One region of the Pseudoalteromonas sp. SR45-4 genome, then DNA from elsewhere that is predicted to be linked to it. Evidence: predicted binding sites of a transcription regulator. Region 1 holds the regulator's gene; each other region holds the start of a gene.
What was found. The regulator sigma-54, encoded in region 1, starts transcription at its own class of promoters, with help from an activator protein. The targets are predictions, from matches to a motif close to GTTGGCACGNNNNTNGNNT.
Positions count from the first base shown of each region.

Region 2: the regulator sigma-54 is predicted to act here: its motif matches at 3,013-3,031, upstream of H5058_RS04865 (BON domain-containing protein).
Region 3: the regulator sigma-54 is predicted to act here: its motif matches at 3,814-3,832, upstream of H5058_RS04100 (BON domain-containing protein).
Region 4: the regulator sigma-54 is predicted to act here: its motif matches at 2,783-2,801, upstream of H5058_RS16070 (EF-hand domain-containing protein).

Region 1 is NZ_JACJDO010000001.1:94,983-100,918, forward strand. It holds gene lptC (LPS export ABC transporter periplasmic protein LptC) at 1-476, shown strand, start outside; gene lptA (lipopolysaccharide transport periplasmic protein LptA) at 466-1,011, shown strand; gene lptB (LPS export ABC transporter ATP-binding protein) at 1,008-1,733, shown strand; gene H5058_RS00470 (RNA polymerase factor sigma-54) at 1,803-3,296, shown strand; gene hpf (ribosome hibernation promoting factor) at 3,323-3,610, shown strand; gene ptsN (PTS IIA-like nitrogen regulatory protein PtsN) at 3,615-4,067, shown strand; gene rapZ (RNase adapter RapZ) at 4,089-4,934, shown strand; gene H5058_RS00490 (HPr family phosphocarrier protein) at 4,978-5,250, shown strand; gene mgtE (magnesium transporter) at 5,398-5,936, shown strand, end outside.
Region 2 is NZ_JACJDO010000007.1:5,378-11,313, forward strand. It holds gene H5058_RS04855 (SRPBCC family protein) at 1-13, opposite strand, end outside; gene H5058_RS04860 (YgiQ family radical SAM protein) at 315-2,492, shown strand; gene H5058_RS04865 (BON domain-containing protein) at 2,632-2,952, opposite strand; gene srmB (ATP-dependent RNA helicase SrmB) at 3,208-4,434, opposite strand; gene H5058_RS04875 (tRNA1(Val) (adenine(37)-N6)-methyltransferase) at 4,510-5,208, shown strand; gene H5058_RS04880 (DUF2147 domain-containing protein) at 5,261-5,707, shown strand; gene fldB (flavodoxin FldB) at 5,771-5,936, opposite strand, start outside.
Region 3 is NZ_JACJDO010000005.1:111,640-117,575, reverse strand. It holds gene secD (protein translocase subunit SecD) at 1-577, shown strand, start outside; gene secF (protein translocase subunit SecF) at 587-1,534, shown strand; gene suhB (inositol-1-monophosphatase) at 1,814-2,617, opposite strand; gene H5058_RS04105 (LiaF domain-containing protein) at 2,888-3,553, opposite strand; gene H5058_RS04100 (BON domain-containing protein) at 3,868-4,431, shown strand; gene H5058_RS04095 (YqaE/Pmp3 family membrane protein) at 4,504-4,662, shown strand; tRNA gene H5058_RS04090 (tRNA-Ile) at 4,969-5,045, shown strand; gene H5058_RS04085 (5-carboxymethyl-2-hydroxymuconate Delta-isomerase) at 5,396-5,725, opposite strand; gene H5058_RS04080 (winged helix-turn-helix domain-containing protein) at 5,881-5,936, opposite strand, start outside.
Region 4 is NZ_JACJDO010000048.1:16,315-22,250, reverse strand. It holds gene H5058_RS16090 (amidohydrolase) at 1-1,499, opposite strand, end outside; gene H5058_RS16085 (EF-hand domain-containing protein) at 1,623-1,859, opposite strand; gene H5058_RS16080 (hypothetical protein) at 1,867-2,103, opposite strand; gene H5058_RS16075 (hypothetical protein) at 2,259-2,486, opposite strand; gene H5058_RS16070 (EF-hand domain-containing protein) at 2,514-2,747, opposite strand; gene H5058_RS16065 (HAMP domain-containing sensor histidine kinase) at 3,058-4,515, shown strand; gene H5058_RS16060 (hypothetical protein) at 4,517-5,059, shown strand; gene H5058_RS16055 (sigma 54-interacting transcriptional regulator) at 5,062-5,936, shown strand, end outside.

The DNA of each region.
Region 1 (5,936 bases):
ATACGGTTGCTAAAGCCGACTCAGAAGTAATAGCTAAACCCGATTACACCGCCATTGAGCTAAAACAAACAGCTTTTGACGAAAACGGTGAAATTAGCCATAAAGTAACTGCGGTTAAAACGGAGCTTTACGAGCAGCTAGGATTTACCTTATTCGAAAAACCTACTTTCATATTGTACGACGACAGACAAAAAACGTGGCGTATCAATGCTGATGAAGCAACACTTTACGATGAAAGACAATTAATTTTAGAGGGTAATGTAACTGCCCAAAACTTAATTGATGGCGCAATGATAGACAAAATTACCGCCGACAATATTCAAGTAGATATAATGCTACTCACTATGCGCAGCGAACAGCCCGTTATTATAACTGGACCGAATTTAAAGATCACCGGTAAAGGCCTTGAAGCCAATTTAACAACCGAGGTGATAAAACTAATTAACCATACGCGAACACTATATTATGACCAATAACCTTGCAAAAATACTTATTATTCCATCGCTTATACTTGTATTTAATAGTAATGCGGCAGAGCAAAGTACTTCCCCATTAGCTAATCAAATTTCTATTAGTGCTGACCGACAAGAAGGTCAACTAAAAGAAAACGTTGGTATTTTTGAAAAAAATGTCGAGATAATTCACGGCAATCGTCGTATCACCGCCGATCGTTTAGAAGTACATAAGCGCGACGAACTTGGCGATAATAAACAACTATTAATTGCCACGGGCAGTCCTGCATATTTTGAAGAAAAGCAAGCAGATGGTACTGTCATGAGCGCCAGCGCTAACGAAGTACGTTACGATGTAGCGAAACGTTTTTTAACCCTGGTAGGAGATGCAAACATTTCTCAAGCTGGGCAAAAAATTACGGCTAAAAGCATCACCTACGATATAGAGCAACAGCTTATAAGTGCTGAAAAAGATGAAAACTCAACTGATCGGGTACACACTATTTTAGTGCCTATAGACGTAAAAAAAGAACAAAAACTCAATAAAGGTCAGCCATGAGTACATTAAAAGCAGAGCTATTAGCAAAAAGCTATAAAGGCCGTGAAGTTGTTAAAAATGTAGGACTTGAAGTAAAAGCTGGCAGCATTGTTGGTTTACTTGGCCCAAATGGCGCAGGTAAAACCACTACCTTTTACATGATTGTAGGCTTAGTTCCTAGCGACAAAGGTAAAATATTAATTGATGATAACGATATTACCTTACTTCCTATGCACAGCCGTGCTCGTTTAGGTATTGGTTATTTACCACAAGAATCTTCTATTTTTAGAAAGCTCACTGTGTATCAAAATTTAATGGCTATTTTAGAAACGCGTAAGCAACTAAATAAACAAGCCAGGGAAGAAACCCTAAATAGTTTATTGGACGAATTTAGCCTGCAACATATTCGCGACAGCTTAGGTATGGCGCTATCTGGTGGTGAACGTCGCCGCGTAGAAATAGCACGTGCTTTAGCTGCAGATCCTAAATTTATATTGCTTGATGAGCCCTTTGCTGGCGTGGATCCTATTTCAGTACTCGATATTAAAAAAATTATAGAACACCTTAAAAATCGTGGTATTGGCGTACTAATTACCGACCACAATGTAAGGGAAACCCTTGATGTTTGTGAAAAAGCCTACATTGTTTCTCATGGGGAGCTAATTGCATCTGGTACTCCTGAATTTGTATTAAACGATAAAACAGTACGTGATGTTTATTTAGGCGAGCAGTTCAAACTGTAATATTTATGTTATTACTATAAGCATCTGCTAAGATTAATCATATCAATTTATAAGGATTGTTAGAGATAAATGAGGCAATCATTACAGCTGCGCATGGGCCAGCAACTTACAATGACTCCGCAACTGCAACAGGCTATTCGCTTATTGCAGCTTAGTACCTTGGATCTCCAGCAAGAAATACAAGAAGCACTTGATAGCAACCCATTACTTGAAGTTGATGAACAAGATTACACGGAAGAATCAGCAGGTAAAAACGAGCAAAAAGCAGATGACATTACTGTTAGCGCCTCTGCTGACGACACCCCAAGCGAGTATGAGCAAGATAGCGGCGAAGCACTAAATAAAGACACCATAAGCGACGACATGGCCATGGATGTATCATGGGATGAATATATGAGCGCAGCGCCTGCCTCTTCATCAGGGCCAATGCCTGAAGATGAATCTATTTATCAAGGTGCATCAACCGAAACCCTGCATGAATACTTAATGTGGCAATTACAGCTCACCCCTTTTAGCCCTACCGACGAAGCTATTGCCATAGCTATCGTTGAAGCCGTAGATGACTCTGGTATTTTAACCCTCAGTTGCGAAGACCTTTTAGCAAGCTTTAACCAAGAAACTGACGACGAACACGAAGTAGAACTAGATGAAATAGAAGCAGTGCTAAAGCGCATTCAATTATTTGATCCTGTTGGTATTGCAGCTCGCAGCTTGCAAGAATGCTTATGCATTCAATTAAATCAATTTGATAAAGACACCCCTTATATTAACGAAACAAAAATGGTGTTAACTGATCATATCGATTTACTCGCTGCTCGCGACTATCGTACGTTAATGAAAAAAACTAAGCTCAAAGAAGAAGAGCTTAAAGAAATAATGACACTTATTCATACGCTTAATCCTAAGCCTGCGGATACTATTGTCAGAGAAGAGTCTGAATACGTTATACCTGACGTGTCTGTTAAAAAAATAAAAGGCCGCTGGGTGGTAGAGCTAAACCCAGATAGCATGCCAAAAATACGTGTTAACAGCCAATATGCGGCTATGTCTCGTACAGTAAAATCCAGCGGTGACAGCCAATTTATTCGCTCGCACTTACAAGAAGCTAAATGGTTTATTAAAAGCCTAGAAAGTAGAAACGAAACCCTCCTGAAAGTAACTAATTGTATTGTTAAGCAGCAACAAGCGTTTTTTGAACATGGCCCAGAAGCCATGAAACCTATGGTTTTAAACGATGTTGCCGAAATAGTTGAAATGCACGAGTCGACTATTTCACGGGTCACTACGCAAAAATATATGCACACTCCACGTGGCATTTTTGAGCTTAAGTACTTTTTTTCAAGCCATGTAAGCACCGAAAATGGTGGCGAATGTTCATCAACTGCCATACGTGCCTTGATTAAAAAGTTGATAGCTGCAGAAAACTTAGCCAAACCATTGAGTGATAGCAAGATTGCAGATATATTGGCTGAGCAAGGAATTAAAGTAGCTAGACGGACAATTGCAAAATATCGCGAATCTCTGGCTATTCCCCCGTCGAATCAACGTAAAAGCTTGATTTAAGACGTACAACAAAGAGGAAAATGCTGATGCAACTAAACTTAACTGGTCGTCATGTAGACATTACAGACTCATTAAGAGACTATGTAAATAATAAATTTGCAAAGCTGCAAAGACACTCAGATCACATAACTAATGTGCATGTTATTCTCGATGTAGAAAAATTAAGTCAAAAAGCTGAAGCAACAATTTTTGTAAGTGGCGCTGAGCTATTTGCATCGACCGAACACCAAGATATGTACGCTGCCATTGACTCGTTGATTGACAAACTCGATCGTCAAGTAATTAAACACAAAGAGAAGTTTGCTCGACACTAACACTATGAAATTAAGCTCACTTATATGCCAGGACTGCAGCAAAGCTGTGGTCCTTTTTAATAGTAAAAAAAGAATTTTAGAATTCATCAGTGAACTCGCGCATAAAAAAATGCCGTATTTACCTCAGCAAGATATTCTCACTGCTTTATTGGCAAGAGAAAAGTTAGGTAGTACCGGTATTGGCCGAGGAATAGCAATTCCACATGGCCGTATGAGCGGGGCACAAGAGCCTCTTGCCTTAATTTTAATAAGCGAAACCGCTATTAATTTTGATGCAATTGATAATCGTCCAGTTGATATTTTTGTTGCGCTTATAGTGCCCGATGGCGATAACCAGCAGCACTTGAAAACACTAGCCACAATAGCTGATAAACTAAACGATAAAGAGTTTTGTAAGCAATTGCGTGCGGCAAAGTCTGATGAAGCGTTATACCAAGTTATTTTGAATCAATCCTAGTTACTAATAAAGGGGTGGTAAATGGAATTAATTATTATAAGTGGCCGATCAGGTTCTGGTAAGTCAGTTGCTTTACGTGTTGTAGAAGATTTAGGTTACTATTGTGTAGATAATATTCCGGTAAATTTGCTGCCTTCATTAGTGCGCAGTGTCTCTGATAACTACGATAAAATAGCCGTTAGTATAGACGTGCGTAACCTGCCTAAAGACCAGCAGCAGTTTAACGATATTCTTGAGTACTTGCCCGACTTTGCTAAACCAACGTTATTTTATTTAGATAGCGACGATCAAACATTAATCCGCCGTTATTCAGAAACACGTCGTTTGCACCCGCTTTCGATTGATTCGCTACCGCTAGATTTAGCAATACAAAAAGAAAAAGAATTACTCGATGTACTCGTAACGCAGGCTGATCATGTCATTGATACAACCGATTTAAGTGTGCATCAACTTGCTGAATCTATGCGTGAAACCATACTCGGTAAAAAAGACAAACAGCTTATCATTACCTTTGAGTCGTTTGGCTTTAAGCATGGTATTCCCAAAGGTGCTGATTATGTTTTTGATGCGCGTTTTTTACCAAACCCACACTGGGAACCGGAGCTCAAGCCTTTAACTGGATTAGATCAACCTGTAAAAGATTATTTAGCTAGTCATAGTATTGTGCAAAAATTCACTTGGCAAATTCAAACCTTTGTACAAACGTGGTTACCACACCTAGAGCGTAATAATCGCAGTTATTTAACCATTGCTATTGGTTGTACTGGTGGTCAGCACCGCTCAGTTTATTTAGCGCAAACAATTGGTGAAAGCTTTGCTATGTCTCACCCTAATGTAAAAATTCGCCATCGCGAGCAAGAAAAATAATTCAATTTAAATAATCATCTGTTCAGCTTAAGTAGAGTATCTTATGCGCTTAGAAAATACATTTTTAATAAAAAACAAGCTAGGCCTGCATGCTAGAGCTGCTACCGTATTAGCACAATTAGCGGTACAATTTGACGCATCTATTACCTTATTTCAAGATGAAAAAGAAGCCGCTGGCGATAGCGTACTGGCTTTAATGTTACTAGAAAGCAGCCAAGGTAAAGAAGTAAAAGTAGTGTGCGAAGGACCCGATGCAGAGCATGCTTTACATGCCGTTGGCCAATTAATAGCGCAGCGCTTTAACGAACAAGAATAGTAGGCACTTTATTTAAACCAAGTAAACGAGCTAAAATATAGGGTTAGTGAAACCTTAAGCTAGTTTGGCTAAAAAAAGTAAGATAAACTGAACGAAGTTAATGACTAACTTCTTCCCTAACGTTATAAAAATAAATTAAGGACGCCAATGCCCGAAACTTTCGAACAAGACTATCCACTACAACAATTACAACAAGTGACCAAGTCACTCAATAGTGGCCAGTTTGTTCAAGTTAGGCGCATGCTGGCAAAAACAGCTCCTTGTGATACCGCACTTTTACTAGAATCATCACCACATAAAGTTCGTCGCCTGCTCTGGCAATTAGTTGATCCAGATGTACAAGGTGATGTCCTTGAAGAACTCTCTGAAGATGTACGTTTAGGCATTATTGCCCAAATGGAACCTAAGCACATTGCTGCTGCCACTGAAGACATGGGCCACGATGACTTAGGTGAAGTACTGCGAAGCCTGCCTGACACGGTTTATAAAGACGTGGTTAGCGCCATGGACATTCAAGATAGAGAACGTGCTACGCAAGCACTCTCCTATCAGGAACGCTCTGCTGGCGCGCTGATGAACACAGATACAGTAACCATTCGCCCTGATGTAACCCTAGATGTGGTACTGCGTTACATTCGTCTGCGCGGCGAACTCCCTGAGGGTACCGACGACCTTTACGTTGTCGA
Region 2 (5,936 bases), on a different contig from region 1:
GCTGCACTAACATTTTTAATATTTTAATAAAAAAACCTCAGATAAATTAGGTTACAAACTCATAACTTATTATTAATTTAGCATATTAACTCGGGTGTGCTTAACTTTCGAGGTTAATTTTATAGCAACTATTTTTTAATTGAGCTAGATATTTAGCCACAACCTATAAAAAGTAATAGTTAATTTAGGTGTATAAGTATTAAAAAATAACGAAACTTCACTTTAAAACCGCGCGGCACAGCAAAGTAGTGCTCTATCAAGGTAGGTTGGTATAGGGTATAATTTGCGCCTTTTGTTATTAAACGGTCAACTTTATGAGCACACTTAAAGCTAAGCGCGCCTTATTCTCATACCCAAAGTATTGGGCAGAGTGTTATGGCACAGCACCATTTTTACCTACTACACGCGAAGAAATGGATGCACTTGGCTGGGATAGCTGCGATATAATTATTATTAGTGGCGATGCTTATGTAGATCATCCTAGTTTTGGGATGGCAGTAATTGGCCGAGTACTTGAGGCGCAAGGTTTTAGAGTGGGTATTATTGCCCAGCCAGAATGGGACTCTAAAGAAGCGTTTATGGCGCTGGGTAAACCCAATTTATTTTTTGGTGTAACCGCTGGCAACATGGACTCGATGATTAACCGTTATACAGCTGAAAAACGCATGCGCCATGATGATGCCTACACGCCAGACAATATTGGTGGTAAACGCCCTGATCGTGCGGTAATCATTTACTCACAACGTTGCCGCGAAGCGTATAAAGATGTACCACTTATTTTAGGTGGCATTGAAGCAAGTTTACGCCGTGTTGCTCATTACGATTATTGGCAAGAAAAAGTGCGTCGTAGTGTTTTGTTTGACGCTAAAGCCGATATTTTAATATATGGTAATGCGGAGCGCCCACTGGTTGAGGTTGCTCATCGTATTGCAGCGGGCGAAAGTACCGATACCATTCAAGATGTACGAGGGACTGCGGTTATTCGTAAAGAGCCGTTACCAGGCTGGCGTGGCAGTGACTCTACCGCTATTGATAAAATAGGTAAAATTGATCCAATTCCAAACCCGTATGGCGCAGATGATGTTGGCTGTAGCAAATCAGAATTTAAACAAGCAGGTATAGACTTAAAAGCCGAAGCCGCCAAGGTTATTACTATTCAGCCAGCGCGCCCTAAGCCATGGGAAAAAACCTACGTTAAATTACCTGCGTTTGAGCAAGTAAGTGTGAATAAGCCATTGTATGCACATGCTTCTCGTATTGTGCACCAAGAAACTAACCCAGGTTGTGCTCGTGCTATTTTTCAGCGCCACGGCGATCGTTCTATTTGGGTTAATCCCCCAGCATATCCACTAGAAACACATGAAATGGACGCTGTATTTGGTTTGCCGTATCAACGTATTCCTCATCCTAGCTACGGGGATGCAAAAATACCTGCCTACGACATGATTAAAACGTCAGTTAATATTATGCGAGGCTGTTTTGGTGGTTGCAGTTTCTGTTCGATTACCGAACATGAAGGGCGGATTATTCAAAGCCGTTCGCAAGAATCAATAATTGAAGAAATTGAGCAAATTAGAGATAAAGTACCCGGGTTTACCGGGGTTATTTCTGACTTAGGTGGCCCAACAGCCAACATGTATAAATTGGGTTGTACCAGCAAAAAAGCAGAAAGTACCTGTCGACGTTTATCGTGTGTATACCCTGAAATATGTAAGCATATGGATACCGATCATACGCCAACAATTGAGCTGTATAAAAAAGCCCGTGAAGTTAAAGGCATTAAAAAAATATTAATCGCCTCGGGTGTACGCTACGATTTAGCCGTGCAAGATCCACGTTACGTTAAAGAATTAGTTACTCACCATGTAGGTGGATATTTAAAAATAGCGCCAGAGCATACCGAAGATGGACCATTATCAAAAATGATGAAACCAGGTATGGGAGCATACGATCAGTTTAAAGCGTTATTTGATAAGTACTCAAAAGAAGCGGGTAAAAAACAGTATTTAATTCCATATTTTATTTCGGCGCACCCGGGTACTAAAGACGAAGACATGGTAAACATGGCTTTGTGGCTTAAGTCGAACGACTTTAAGCTTGATCAGGTACAAAATTTTTACCCATCTCCAATGGCAAATGCGACCACTATTTATCATACCGAGATGAACTCACTGCGTAATATTAAAAATAATACCGAAGTAGTACCTGTGCCGAAAGGTGCGCGCCAGCGTCGTTTACATAAAGCAATTTTACGCTATCACGATCCTGCGGGCTGGCCAATGATCCGCGAAGCACTGCGCAAAATGGGTAAAGCTAACCTAATAGGTAAAGCGCCAAATTGCTTAGTGCCAGAAGAAGGGCGCGACGAAAGAGCTGCAAAAGGAAGTAGTCGAGGTGGGCGCCCAGCATTAACGCGCCATACTGGTTTTAGCCAATTTCATAAGGCCAATACAAAACCAAAGGTAGCGAGTAATCGCCAAAGAGCTAAATAGAGCTCATAGCTTAAAAAGTAGTTAGCCTGTTTGGCTTATTACTAAGCTTGGGCTTGATTACTGAATATATGAGCACTGAAAAAAATGCCGCTTATTTTGCAATAAGCGGCATTTTTTATGTAAGTTATTTAAGTAAAACTTAAATAATATCAATTTTGTTACGAATGATTTTTACGCCATCCATATTTTCTAAAAACTTTTGTGCCAACGCACGCTCAAAACCTGTTTGCGCTTTACCGTATAAATCTACTTCGCCATTTTTAACTTGTACGCGAATATCGCTTAGCGCTAAATTGGGGTTGGTACGCAAAGTGTGGGTAATCGATTGCTGTAAGTTAGGTTGGGTTGCCAGGCTGCTAACGACAACCATATTTGTTGTAGCACTCACTTTTGTAGCGCATGCTAATAAAAACAAACAACAAAATGATACTAAAGCGATAGTTAATTTTAAACGGCTCATAATCATATCCTTACATTGCAATTAATCGGGTAGCCAAATTAGGCGGAGTTACCATGGTAGTTACAATTATCGTTCCATATTTAATGTACTGAAAATAAAGGCTATTTTATTAAGTGGGAATTCAGGTGGGCAATAGTTACATAAAACTAAGTAGAGATTACATAGCCCTAAACCATGCAGTTATGGGGGGAGCAGGCATTAAAAAGCCGACATTTTTGTCGGCTAACATAATACTACTTACAGTATGCGCTTAAGTTACTTTTTCTTTTTTACCTTAGCTTTTTTCTTCGCTTTCATTTTAACCGGATCTTTACGCTTTTTAGCCGGCGGCTTAGCTTCTTTATGCTTTGGCTCTAATCCTTTAATAACACGGCGTTTAAGTTTTTGCTCAATATAGCGCTCTATTTTATAAAGAATGCCAATATCGTGCGCTTCAACCAGTGAAATAGCGATGCCTTTTTTACCAGCGCGGCCCGTACGGCCAATACGGTGTACGTATATATCGGCTGTGCGTGGTAGGTCAAAGTTTATTACATGGCTAATATCAGCCACGTCGATACCGCGCGCCGCTACATCGGTAGCAACTAATATACGGGTTTTGCCGCTATGGAAGTTTTCCATCGCTTTCATGCGTTTGTCTTGCGGCATTTCGCCGCGTAACCAGGCTGCTTTAACGTCGTTAGTTGTTAGTTCACCAATTAGCGTTTCAAGACGCTCACGGGTTTTAACAAACACTATGGCTTTAGTTACGTCTGGGCCATTAAGGGTATTAACTAACAGCTCAAGTTTATGATGATAGTCGTCGGCTAAATGTACCCACTGGTGAATTTTAGCCTTTTCTTTGCGTGACGATTCGGCTTCAAGCAATGCTGGATCGTTTAGCGTTGTTTCAGCAAACCTTTCAACACTGTCGCCTTCAAGGGTTGCTGAGAATAAAAAGCACTGACGACGATTTTTAGCTTCGTCACAAATACGGCTCATTTCTTTTTTAAAGCCCATGTCTAGCATGCGGTCGGCTTCATCAATAATAAGCATTTCTACGTGTTCAGCATGAAAGTTTTCGGTTTCTAAATATTCCATTAAACGCCCTGGGGTGGCGATTAAAATGTCATTATTTTTTTCAAAAATCTCTTTATGCGTACCATAGTTAATACCGCCTGTTACTACCCCAATTTTAAGGTTAGTACGTTTAGCAAGTAGTTCGCATTGTTCATGAATTTGATAAGCTAGCTCACGAGTTGGCGTCATTACTAATACGCGCGCAAAACCAGGATCACGACGCGGAAAATCCAATAAATATTGAATAGCCGGAATTAAAAAGGCGGCTGTTTTACCTGTACCTGTAGGCGCAGATGCTAAAATGTCACGCCCCTGAAGTGCTTCAGGAATAGCTTGTTGTTGAATGCTGGTTGGCGTTTCGTAACCCATTTTATTAATGGCGTCGAGTAGCTTGTTATCAAGATCAAATTCAGAAAATTGCATAGAGTGTCAAAAATAAAGGACAATGGCACTAATTATACTCGGTTACGCCTGCTTGGTGAATGAAAAGGTGAAAAAATGTCTGGTTTTGCATTTAAACAATTTAAAGTTGCGCACGAACAGTGTGCAATGAAGGTATCAACCGATGGTATTTTGCTTGGAGCATGGGCTAATTTAAGTAATGTCAACAGCTTGCTCGATATAGGTACAGGCACGGGATTGCTGGCGCTTATGTGCAAACAGCGCAGCCCCCAGTTAACTATAACGGCGGTAGAAGTTGATAAAAATGCTTACCAACAAGCGTTGCAAAATATTGCCGCTAGCCCGTGGCCAAATATAGAGGTGCACCAGCAAAGCATTCAAACTTTTAACAGCGCGCAGCCGTTTGATGTAGTGATAGCCAATCCGCCGTATTTTAATCACAGTTTAAAAGGTAATAATGAGGCGCGTAATATTGCGCGCCATACAGATGGTTTAAGTTTTGCTGAGCTAATTAGTGCTTTTAAAAAGCTCAGTCATGCAGGCTCAACCTTTAGCTTAATTTTACCCACTACAGAGGCTGCGGTGTTTATTGAACTTGCTACTCAAAACGGGCTTTTTTTAAATACTCATTGCCAAGTAAAGGCGACGCCAAATAAAGCGATTAGCCGAAACCTAATGACCTTTAGCTATATAAACCAGAGCATTGTGGAATCAGCTTTGTGTATAAAAGATAATGAAAACAACTATAGCGAAGATTATATTACGCTATGCAAAGCATTTTATTTGAAGATGTAATGTGGTAAACAGTGCTGGTATGATGAGTTTATATGTATACAGGAAACTTATAATGAAAAAACGAACTAAATCAGTATTATTAAGCGCCTTAGCCGCTACATTTTTTACAACGCAGAGCGTACTTGCCAGTATGACGCCTGTTGGGCTTTGGAAAACCATTGATGAAGACACTAATGAAGCTAAGTCGTATGTCCGTATAGTTGAAAATAACGGGGTTTTAAGCGGCACCATTGAAACATTATTAAATAAAGATAAGCAAAATGCAGTGTGCTCGCAGTGCTCGGGCGATAAAAAAGATCAGCCCATATTAGGCATGACCATTATTGATAATGTGATTGATAGCGGTGATGGTAGTTGGGAAGACGGTCAAATACTCGACCCAAATAACGGTAAAAGCTATACAGTGCGCTTAACGACTCAAGATGCTGGTGAAAAATTAGAAGTGCGTGGTTATATTGGCTTTTTTTATCGTAACCAATATTGGCTAAGAGTAGAGTAGTTAGCCAATAAAATTAAAGCGCAGTGTGGCTGCGCTTTACAAGTACAACAATAATAAACAGTATTACAGGGTTTCGCTGTACTCGGTCATTACCTGTTCAACCCAAGTGGCAATACGCTCGTCGCTTAGCTCGTACTGGCTGTCTTCATCAAGGGCTAAACCAACAAAGTGTGTACCGTCTTCGGTGAGTGCTTTAGATGCTTCAAACTCGTAACTATTGTCGTTTGGC
Region 3 (5,936 bases), on a different contig from region 1:
ACGTGCTGGCGCACTTGTAGCGCCAATTCAAATAGTTGAAGAGCGCACAGTAGGGCCAAGCTTAGGGCAAGAAAACATTGAAGCAGGTATGACCGCGGTAGCACTTGGTTTTGCATTCGTACTTGCATTTATGCTTATTTACTACAAAGGCTTTGGCATGGTTGCTAACCTTGCGCTTGCTGCTAACTTAGTGCTTATTATTGGTGTTATGTCGTTAATTCCAGGCGCAACGCTTACTCTGCCAGGTATTGCCGGTATTGTACTAACCGTAGGTATGGCGGTTGATGCCAACGTACTTATTTTTGAACGTATTCGTGAAGAGCTGGCCGATGGCCGTAGTCCTCAACAAGCTGTTCATTTTGGTTATGACAGTGCATTTAGCACTATTTTTGATGCCAATATCACCACCTTAATTGCTGCCGTTATTTTGTTTGCTGTGGGCACTGGCCCAATTGCAGGCTTTGCGGTTACGTTAGCAATTGGTATTTTAACGTCAATGTTTACAGCTATTGTTGGTACGCGTGCGATTATCAACTTATTTATCGGCGGTAAACGTGTTGATAAACTTTCAATTTAAGGAGTAGCCATGCAAATTTTAAAATTGGGTAGCAAAACCCTACGTTTCATGTCTCTTCGTAAAGTGGCAATGGGTTTTTCAACGTTATTAATTTTAGCGTCATTTATAGCGGTTTTTACTAAAGGCTTAAACTTTGGTTTAGACTTTACCGGTGGTACTGCCGTTGAAGTTGGCTTTTCGCAACCTGCAGATCTTAAAAAGGTGCGTGATGTACTTGCCGAAAATGGTTTTGCAGATGCATCGGTACAATTGTTTGGTTCAAGCCAAGAAATTTTAGTTCGTTTAGCGCCGCGCGGCGATGACGTAAAAGCTGAAGTTATTGGTAACCAAGTTATTGCTGCACTAAAGCTAGCAGACGAAAGCGTAGTAATGCGCCGTATTGAGTTTGTTGGCCCAAGCGTAGGTGAAGATTTAAAAGAGCAGGGTGGCCTGGCCATGTTAACTGCGCTTATTTGTATCTTGATTTATGTAGCATTTCGCTTTGAATGGCGTTTTGCAGTAGGCGCAGTAAGTGGCTTAATTCACGATGTTATTATTACCGTAGGCTTATTTTCGGTATTAGGTTTAGAGTTCGATTTAACCATATTAGCGGCTATATTAGCGGTAATAGGTTACTCACTAAACGATACCATTGTAGTATCTGACCGTATTCGTGAAAACTTTCGCAAAGTGCGTATTGATGACACGATAGAAATTATCGATATGTCTTTAACACAAACGCTTAATCGTACCTTAGTAACGTCAATTACCACTATTTTAGTATTAATTGCTTTGTTTATTTGGGGCGGTCAAACCATTCATGGCTTTGCTACAGCATTGTTATTTGGTGTGTTTATTGGTACTTATTCATCTATTTACGTTGCCAGCTCAGTTGCTATTTCACTTGGCGTAAGTAAAGAAGATTTAATACCAGAAGTGATTGAAAAAGAAGGTGCTGATCTAGACGCTATGCCGTAATAGATTTGTGAGCCGATATTAACCGCCCATCTGGGCGGTTTTTTATTGTCTGCACTAAAGCGAAGTATTCAATACATTAACTATCACTGCTTTACTCTTAAATAAAACGATGCCATTTTATTCGTGGTATTAACACTTATCATACTGAAGCTGCGCTAAAGGATAAAAAGCGAGATACAAAGTTAATTGTTTAACTAAGCAGTTTAATCGTCATAAATAATTTTTTTGCAGACAACAAAAAAGGAGCCTAAGCTCCTTTTTTAAACCATGCAATTTTTATTAACGAAGTAATGACTCAGTTAATACAGGGCGAATTTCGCGAATTATTGCTTGGGTTAGCTTAGGTGCGCCACAAATAATGTTACCACTATTGTTATAGTTTACGCCGCCAGCAAAATCTACAACCATGCCGCCAGCTTCTTTTACTAATAGCTCGCCTGCAGCAGTATCCCAAGGTTTTAAACCAATTTCGAAAAAGCCATCAACGCGTCCAGCAGCCACATAAGCCATGTCTAGCGCAGCAGAGCCCGCACGACGGATATCAGCAGTATGTACGAATAAAGCTTTAAACGCTTCTGTGTATGCATCTAGGTGTTGTTTTTGCTTGAAAGGAAAGCCAGTAGCTAAGATTGAACCGCCTAAATCAACTGTTTTAGAAACGCGTAAACGTTTGCTATTAAGTTGTGCGCCTTGACCACGAGAGGCAGTGAAAAGCTCACCACGAATTGGATCATAAATAACGGCCTGGTCTAAACGACCTTTTACTTTAAGTGCGATAGAAACCGCAAAATGAGGAATACCCTTGATGAAGTTAGTTGTGCCATCAAGCGGGTCAACAATCCATTGGTAATCTGCATCCTTACCTTTATGCTCGCCTAATTCTTCACCAACAATGCAGTGATCAGGGTAAGAGCGTAAAATGGTGTCGCGAATTATAGCTTCTGCTTCTTTATCAATGTTAGTCACTAAATCGTTAGTGCCTTTTTGTTGAACTTCAACTTTTGATAAATCTTCACTTGCACGAAGTATAATTTTGCCTGCGTTACGCGCAGCGCGAACCGCAATGTTTAACATTGGATGCATGGTATTACCTTTGGGTTGTAAAAGAACGTTTATATATTTTAGCTGGCGTATTTTAGCGACTTTTGCCATAAAGTAAACAACAAAGCCTAAATACTTTTGTTTGTTTTTTGTACTTGCTTGATGTGCAGGGCGTTTTATACAAATTCAGCATTGATGAATCTGCAAAGTGTTTTTTAAATGTGTTCTAGTGCTTTAAAAATTTAGCATGTTTTTTACTCTTTAACCTGGGTCTAAGTTAAAAGCTATGAACATGCTTTTATAGGTAGTACATCACATCGGAGTACCACTTTTACCACCAAGTTGGGTTTTTAATTGGTTAGCAAAGCTAATAAATTTTTCTTTAATGGTTCGCTTAATTTTTATTTCTACCGAGCCCATAATAGCCTTTCCCTCAATATGGATGGTCGGCCCTTGATGCTTGTTAAGTGCCACTGTTTTATTTTCAACACTACTAACAATGCTAAACATTTTTGATACTACATTAACGTGTTCTGGTACGTATATTTCATCACTGCCAAAAATACAGTTAACATGAATCGTTACCTCTTGGTGGGTAAAAACAGCATCAGTAAAATCAAGTACTACCGAGCCCATAAAGTTAGTCAGGTAAATGTTTTTAGGCACAACCCATTGGCCGCTTCTTTCATTGGAGCCTAAAATACTGCGTAATGTAAAGTCACTCTGGCTAGATTGTTGAGCGCTGTAATTGGGTGAAAATTGCGAGTGCTTTTGGGCATTATATTGCTGATCAGTATTAAGGGTTAAATCCTCAACTAAGCTAACAAGGACTTCATTATTACTTGTAGCCATTGCCTCATCTAAACGCCTTTCAAATGCTTCAACAGAAATAACTCCGTGGCTGTAATTATAAATTAGTTGATCAATCACTTCTTCGCGCACTTGCTCTTGCGGGCGGTCTGTTATTTTTACGCTCATGAGGGTATTCCTTTTATTTTACTGTTGTCACTATATAAGCAAAGCATATACCAAAAATATTATTTTTATTAATCAGCTTGTTATGTTTTTATCCTATTTACGACTTTGTTATATTAACGATCCATTAACCAAAATGGTAATTATCTAGTTATTTTCACTACTGAGAACTTTTTACCGATAAGTCGGTAAAAAAGTGATGTGTACAAAGTGAAGTTATTTTATATTTAACCTTAAGTTTATGATTTTACTTATTTATTAAAGTTGGCCTAAAGCTGGCATTAGTTAAAGTGTCTTTAATCAAAAGGAGAAAGATTATGAAAACATTTAACAAATCTATCATTGCGGCGTTAGTTTTAGGTACTACGGCTATGGGTGCTCAAGCGAGCAGCTGGGAAAATGAAAGTAAAGATGCTTGGATTGATGGTAAGGCTGAAACAGTGCTTCTTATGAACACTAATCTCAATAACTTTGACATCAACACTGATGTAAAAAATGGCAAAGTTATACTAACAGGTAAAGTTAATAGCGAACTCGACAAAGAGCTAGCAGAAGAACTTGTACTGAGTTTAGATGGCGTAACCAATGTTGATAACCAGCTTACTGTTGTGAAAAGCATGAACAGTAAAAGCCATGACAACATGAAAGATGATGATGGTAGCGGCTTAACCGACGCTAAAATTACCACAGTCATCACAACGCGTTATTTATTTAACTCAGAAGTTGGTGGTACAAACATTGATGTAGATACTGACAAAGGTGTAGTTACTCTTACCGGTACAGTGAACTCAGATGCTGAAAAACAGCTTGCAGTAAAAATTGCTAAAAATGCTGAAGATGTTCGCGACGTAGTAGATAAATTAACGATAGTTGCAAAGTAATATAGTATTTATAAAACCCAGCTTTGCTGGGTTTTTGCTTATAATTTTTTGTTTATAAATAAGGAAGTATTTATGGATATTATACGTATTATTTTTTCAATCTTACTGCCACCACTGGGAGTATTTTTACAGGTGGGTTTAGGCTTACATTTTTGGATAAATATTTTACTCACGTTGTTTGGTTACTTCCCTGGAGTAATACATGCAATCTACATTATCGCAAAAAAATAATTCATTTCTGTTTGTCGCGTAATATAAGCTGTAAGTTGCTTGTTTAAAGCTTAATTTTTAAATTACGCGATATACAGCCTTCCATTTCATTTTTACTTAGCTGCCAGTATTAACCCTAAATTCTGCAAATTTTAATATTACACCCATAAAAAGATTACTATTTAAGCAGTTAGACCATTGATTGTTAAAATAAAGACTTTTGCTAGTGACAAGCCCCTAAAAACTTTTTATACTGCACCCCGCTTTAGTCGCTATGTGGCTAAACGCTTCTTAAAAAATTAACTGTTTACAGTTATACAAAAAGTTGGCCCCTTAGCTCAGTTGGTTAGAGCACACGACTCATAATCGTTAGGTCCCCAGTTCGAGTCTGGGAGGGGCCACCACTTTTAAATATACCCACTAAAAATCATTCCAATCATTAACTAATGAATAGCTCTATGTTGTGTTAATTACACTTTAAGTATATTTGTGACTGTCTCATTATAAAATAATAAATAGAATTGTTTTACGGCAATAAAAAAACCCTAATTAGGGTTTTTTTACAGAGTACTTATTAACGCTTTTAAGCTAATACCTATATTATTAATAACATGATCATTCTGGCTTATTAAGTAGCTAATTAATCCCGTTAGAAATAACCTGTAGGTCACTATATAAAATGACCTTGGTTAGTGATTAAGCTATTTTTTGCTGCTAGAACTGTTCACTAATTTAATGAAACGGCTAAAATAAATTAATTTTTGCGGTAGATCTCATGTTCGATATCGTAAATATTAACGCTTAAGCTGTCTGATGCTCTGCAATAGGTTTTTAAACACTCAAGTAGTTGCTCACTTAACATTTGTTTTTGCTCAATAGAACGCCCTGCCAAAATGTGTACCGCGATATGTATAAACCCCGACCTGCCTGCGCCCAGTAGATATTGCTGATAGGAAATAGCGCGTGTTTTTATGGTTTCTAAATCAAATAGATTACTTTGGAAAGCGGCGTTGTGAATTTTTTCTACAAGTACTTGTGGTAATACAGGGAGGTCTTCTGAGTGTTCAATAATAATGTGCGGCATTTAGGCGTTCCTATTATGAGTTACTACATGTGTGAACCTTATTATACCAAATACCAGGTTACTCGCTAACCCCTGGTCGAGTGAATTTTATAGCTAAAAAAAATTAAATCATGACACTGTAGCAATCAGGTAATCGTAATGAACAATTATGTTGCTCAGGGTAAATACTTTGCATCTATTCGCTTAATATCTATTTGCGGAGATTTATAAG
Region 4 (5,936 bases), on a different contig from region 1:
GCATAAGCGCCGCCTAGGGTAAAAGCACGCAGTGCGTCTTCACGGCTTAATACTTCGCTAGCGCGCCAGCCCTGGGTTGGTTGTTGGTTGTGATCCATACGAGTAATTGTTGCATACAAGCCATCAAAAGGATTTGCCAATTCTATTGGGTAGTCAGATCCTGCTGCAATCACTGACCCTTGTTTTAAAAAGGTTTGCCATGCATAAGCACCCGCTAATTGCTTTTCGCTTAAGCGTTGCTCTGCCATGTGCATATCAGAGGTGGCATGCACTGGTTGCATTGAAGGAATAATTTTTAATGTTTTAAAGCGCTTAATATCATCAAGCGTTACTATTTGTGCATGCTCCATACGGTTACGTAGTAAAATTCCGCCGGTTGCTTTAAATACATTTTTATAAGCATCTAATACAACGTGGTTAGCTTTGTCACCAATTGCATGGGTGTTGGCACTAAAACCACTTTTAAAACTAAGCGTAAATAACTCTTCTAGTTTTTGCTGGGTTTCGAGCATTAAGCCATGGTGGTTTTTTCTGTCGGCATAATCCTCAATTAGCGCCGCGCCACGCGAACCTAATGCGCCATCAGCATAAACCTTAACGCTGCGAATAGACATAAAGTCGTTGGCATCTTGGTATCGACCTGCTTTTAACATGGTTTTTAAATCAGGACTCGCGCCACTGAGCATTGCCACAATACGCAGTGGTAAATTGCCTAGTTCACCGCGTTCTTTGTATAATTCCCAAGTGGTTTTATCTATACCCGCATCATGGGTTGAGGTAATCCCTAAACTTAATAAATGATTACCGGCAGCATCTAAAGAGTCACTAAGAGTTTGTTTTGATGGTTTTGGCATAAATTGTTTAATTAACGATTCTGCTTTATCTACAAATATACCAGTAGGATTGCCAAATTCGTCTTTAATAATTTCGCCGCCTTCTGGCGATTGGGTGTTTGCAGTAATACCCGCAAGCTCTAGGGCTTTGCTATTTACCCAAATAGCGTGGCCATCAATTCTCGATAGTACAATAGGGCGATCGCTCACTACTTTGTCTAAATCGGCAGCGGTAGGAAACTGCTTTTTTTGCCACAGCTCTTGATTCCAGCCACGGCCAATAATCCAACCTTGTTTGTTATTTGCAAATACCTTGAGTTTATTAGTAACTTCATCAATAGAAAGCGCACCGCGTAAATCTAATTGTGACAGGTTATTACCTAAACCAATAATGTGACCGTGTGCGTCAATTAAACCCGGTAATAGCGTATTGCCATGAGCGTCAATAAGCTTGGCATCAGGAAAGCTATTTTTTAGCGTATCGCCGCCAAGTTTAACTACTTTACCGTTTTTTATAACTAAAGTAGAAAACTGCTGCACTTCACCTTTGTACAAAGGTGTGTAGCCGTTGGCGTTGTAAATAACTTTAGTTTGCGCAACCGCAAGGCTTGAGCCTGCGCAAAGGCAAGCGAGTAGCAATGGTTTGATTATTTTTTTGAGTGGCATAGTGAGCTTATTTTTATTGTTAATGGCTTTAACATAACAAACTCACTTTTATAATACCAACCACTTGAGGTGGTTGGATTGTTATTTGTGCAGAGTAAGTCAGTTAATTTATTGGTAAATTAATTACTGACTTGCATAAAGTGTAAATTCGCTTAAAGAAAGGTGGCCGTCTTTGTCTTTATCGTAACTTGCAAAACGAGACCATAGGGCAGGGTCACTGGCTGTTTCTGCTCGGCTTAATAAGCCGTTTTGGTTACGATCAAATTTTTCAAATTGCTTGGCAATGTTATTGCTGCTGGCAAAGCTTGGTGTGCTACAAACACTAAGCGCAACGAGCGCTATATAGCTTATATTTTTCATAAATTACTCAGTAGAGGTTATTCGTAAGATAATTTTTAAATTCAACCAATGAAATTTTATTATCTTGGTTTTTATCCCATTTGCTAAAGTTGTTTAGTAAGTGCGGTTGAGCCTCAAGCTCATGGTGAATTAAATAGCCGCTTTGATCTGTATCAAGGTGATCAAAACGTTGCTTTACATCAAGTGCTAATGAATTAAAGCTTAGTAATAATAAGCAACTAACTAAACAAGCGCGTATCTTCATGGTGCTCCTTCGCAAAGCTCATTTTAATGTCATTCGTAATAAAATAAAGTACTTGCCATAATTTAACGCCCAACATTAAATCCATTTACACACTCCCTCAGGGGTTATAGCAAATACTTTTAATTAATTTTACAAGACCAAACTTGAATTTAAACTTAAGGCTTAAACGCCTCAAACTCTTTTTTAGAGATCATTTCATCGTTATTTTCATCTAAATCAGAAAACTGTTTCATTACTTCTTTATCTTTTTTGGCTTCGGTAATAGATATTTTTCCATCCATATTTTTATCTAAAAAAGCAAAACGAGCATTAAACGATGAAGCCAGGGCAGTAGCACTAATAACTAAAAACAGTAACGAAAATGCGGCTATAAGCTGTTTCATAAAAAACTCCTTTGGTTACTAGGTTAGTTACTTAATAAACTGTTTAAACTCATCTAGCGACAACTGACCATTTTGATCAGTATCTATTTGTGAAAAGTTTTCATGAAGTACGGCGTCCTCACCAGCTTCAGCTTCGCTGAGAGTACCGTTACTGTCTTTATCAAGTTCATTAAAAGTAGCTTGTACATCCATTGCCAGCGCGTTAGCGCTCAAAAAGCCTAGCGCAACGATTGGCATAATAATTAAAAAGCGATTACTCATGGTCATTTCCTTATAAGATAAACTTAGATTAACTATTACAAAAACGATGCCAATTATTTTTGCCGTTTAAATTCAGTTGCTTATGGTTTTTGGTGTTATAGGTTAAGCAAGTTTTACAGGTATCTGTGTGTTTTTTGCAACGAAATTTGGCTTATAAATAAAGAAGCAATACAAATCAAAGAGTTGAGTTGTTGCTGTTTGGCAACAGGCAGCTTTACAGTACGAATAACAGATATGTAAATTGATTCAGCTAGTGTATAACTTAAACGCTTAATAATAGGCTGTTTAAAGTTACTAAAGGATGGATGCAATGCCAGCAATGATGGCTGAAAAATACAAAGCAATACTTAATTGGCGCCCTAATTTAATTAGCCAGTTTGTAATGAGTATGCTGCTGTCGTTATTACCCTTATCGTTAGTGGTTATTGTATTTTTAAATGCGCTTAATAAGCAGTTAGCTGTAACTCAGCAAATTGTTAGTAATAACTACCAAGTAACTAAATCGTTTAATATTTTAAAACAAGAACTCAATAGTTTAGAGCGCGCTACTCGGCAAAATTGGGTGCTAAAAAGTGAGTCACTCGATACGCTCATAGTTGATAAGTGGCAAGTATCGCTACAAAGTATTGAAGATCTTACACGTATAGCGCCCAGTAAAAGTCACACCGCACAATGGCAGCGTTTAACGAATACTCTGCAACTAGCACACACTCAACTTGTTGAACAAAAACAACAGCAGGTAGCCTTGTTTTTACCTATTAGCGATTTACTCGCCGAACTTACCTTATGGTTACGCGATAAAAGCGAAACCCAAATTACTAATAATCAAAAAGAAATAGCGCAGTTACAAACTTCATTTATTAACTGGCTGGTGGCGCTAATTCCGCTAACACTCTTAGTAGGAGGCGGTTTTTTGTGGCGTATAAGTGGCCGCTTAAAAAGCCTGACTAAAATTATTGGTAAATTAGGGCAAGGTGACTGGCAACAAAAAATAGCCGTGCAAGGCTCAGCAGAGCTAGTTGAATTAGGTAATAAATTACAATGGGTGCAAGCTCAGTTACATATACTTGAGCAGCAAAAAGACACCTTTTTACGCCACGTTACCCACGAACTTAAAACACCTCTAGCCTCAATGGTCGAGGGCACCGACTTGCTCAGCGATGAAATAGTTGGCCCTATAACTAAAGAGCAACGCGCTGTACTTGAGCTTATTAGCCAGTCTATGGTGCGCCTTCGTACTATGATTGACAGCCTACTTAGTTATAACGCGATTCGTACTAGTAAAGACAGCGTAAGTGAGGTTGAGTTTAATCATTTAATTAATAAAATTAATAGTCATTTTGAGCACCGCCTAACAGCCCGAGAGCAAACCCTTATTTGGCATAACAACTTACCTAATAAGGCGCTTGCGTTACCTGGGGAGTTAATTGAAATGATTTTAGTGCAATTAATTTCTAATGGCTTAAAGTTTTCACAACACGGGCAGGCAGTATCTATAGCGTTAACCTTTGAGCACAGTAAGCTAAAAATGGCGATAAGCGACGAGGGATGCGGAATTAAAGAGCACGAAAAAGCACATGTTTTTAGCGCATTTTATCAAGGTAAGCATAGCAAAAATGTTACGCTACAAGGCAGTGGCTTAGGCTTAACTATTGTTAAAGAGTCAGTAGAGCAATTAAACGGACAATTATTAATAGAGCAAAATGAACCCCAAGGTTGTCGATTTTTAATTACGCTTCCCATAATAACAAATCAAGGAGTTAACTAGCATGACCTCGCGTTTAATGGCTATTTTATGTGTGTGTGGCAGTGCCATCATTTTATCGGGGTGCAAAACTAATAACCCCCAACAGCAAGTGGTTGATAGCCCAGTGGCGCAAACTCAAACTAAAGTAACGAGCGATAAAAACAGCCAGCCAAGCCCAAAGCCTCGGCCTAAAAGCGATCCTATGTATCCCCCTGCGGAGCAAGTAATAGCCTGGCATGCTAATAAATGTGGTGGTTTTAAGTTAACCCCAGATAACAAAGATTTTGTTGGCGAAAAAGAACTAAAAAACTTTTTTCAATTTATGTGTTTAAACACTAGTAGCGATCCTAATACGGTAATGAGTAAGTTACTTAAACTTGACCAAGCTTACTATTGGCCAGACGATATAAAACAGTATTTATGGCTACAAAAACAACAAGTAACACTACAAATAAATGCTAAAAAAGAGCAGCAAGCACTTAATAATAAAATGCAACAAACGCTCTCGTCATTAGCAACCATAGAGCAGCAACTGTTATTACGCGAAGAAACTAAGGAGCAGTAGTTATGCCAGCAATAAAACCGCAAGGTGCAAAAGTATTATTAGTGGATGACGATGCCAGCTTATTAAAATTGCTCGCTATTCGTATCGAATCAAAAGGCTACGAGGTTACCACCTGCGAGAGCGGCCTAACTGCGTTACAAATATTAAAAAGCCAAGTGTTCGATGCCGTAGTAACCGACCTGCGCATGGACGAAATGGATGGCATGGCACTGCACCGCCAATTGCAAAGCCGCTATCCGGCATTGCCCGTTATTATGATGACAGCGCATGGCTCTATTCCTGATGCGGTAGAGGCTACCAAACAAGGCATTTTTGCATTTATTACCAAACCAATAGATAAAGACGAGTTATTCGACAGCTTAGCAAAAGCGATAGAAATACACGGCGTAAATGCCGATGAAATAATACCCACTAGCAATATAGTTACCCGTAGCGGCGCTATGCTACATTTGCTAGAGCAAGTTAAACTGCTAGGGCCAACGCAAGTTAACGTATTAATATCGGGAGCCAGTGGTACGGGTAAAGAGTTATTAGCTCAAGCTATTCATCAGCATAGCCATGTAAGTAAAGGCCCATTTGTAGCGATAAACTGCGGCGCAGTACCGGGTGAACTGCTAGAGTCAGAATTATTTGGTCATAAAAAAGGCTCGTTTACTGGGGCAATAAAAGATCACCAAGGACTGTTTCAACAAGCTGAGGGAGGCACCTTATTTTTAGATGAAATAGGTGATATGCCGCTTAATTTACAAGTTAAGTTACTGCGCGTATTGCAAGAAAAAACCATACGTCCAGTCGGCTTTCAAGAAGAAATAGCCATAGATGTTCGCATTGTATCGGCAACTCATAAAAACCTCCCCGAAGCGATTATAAATCAGCA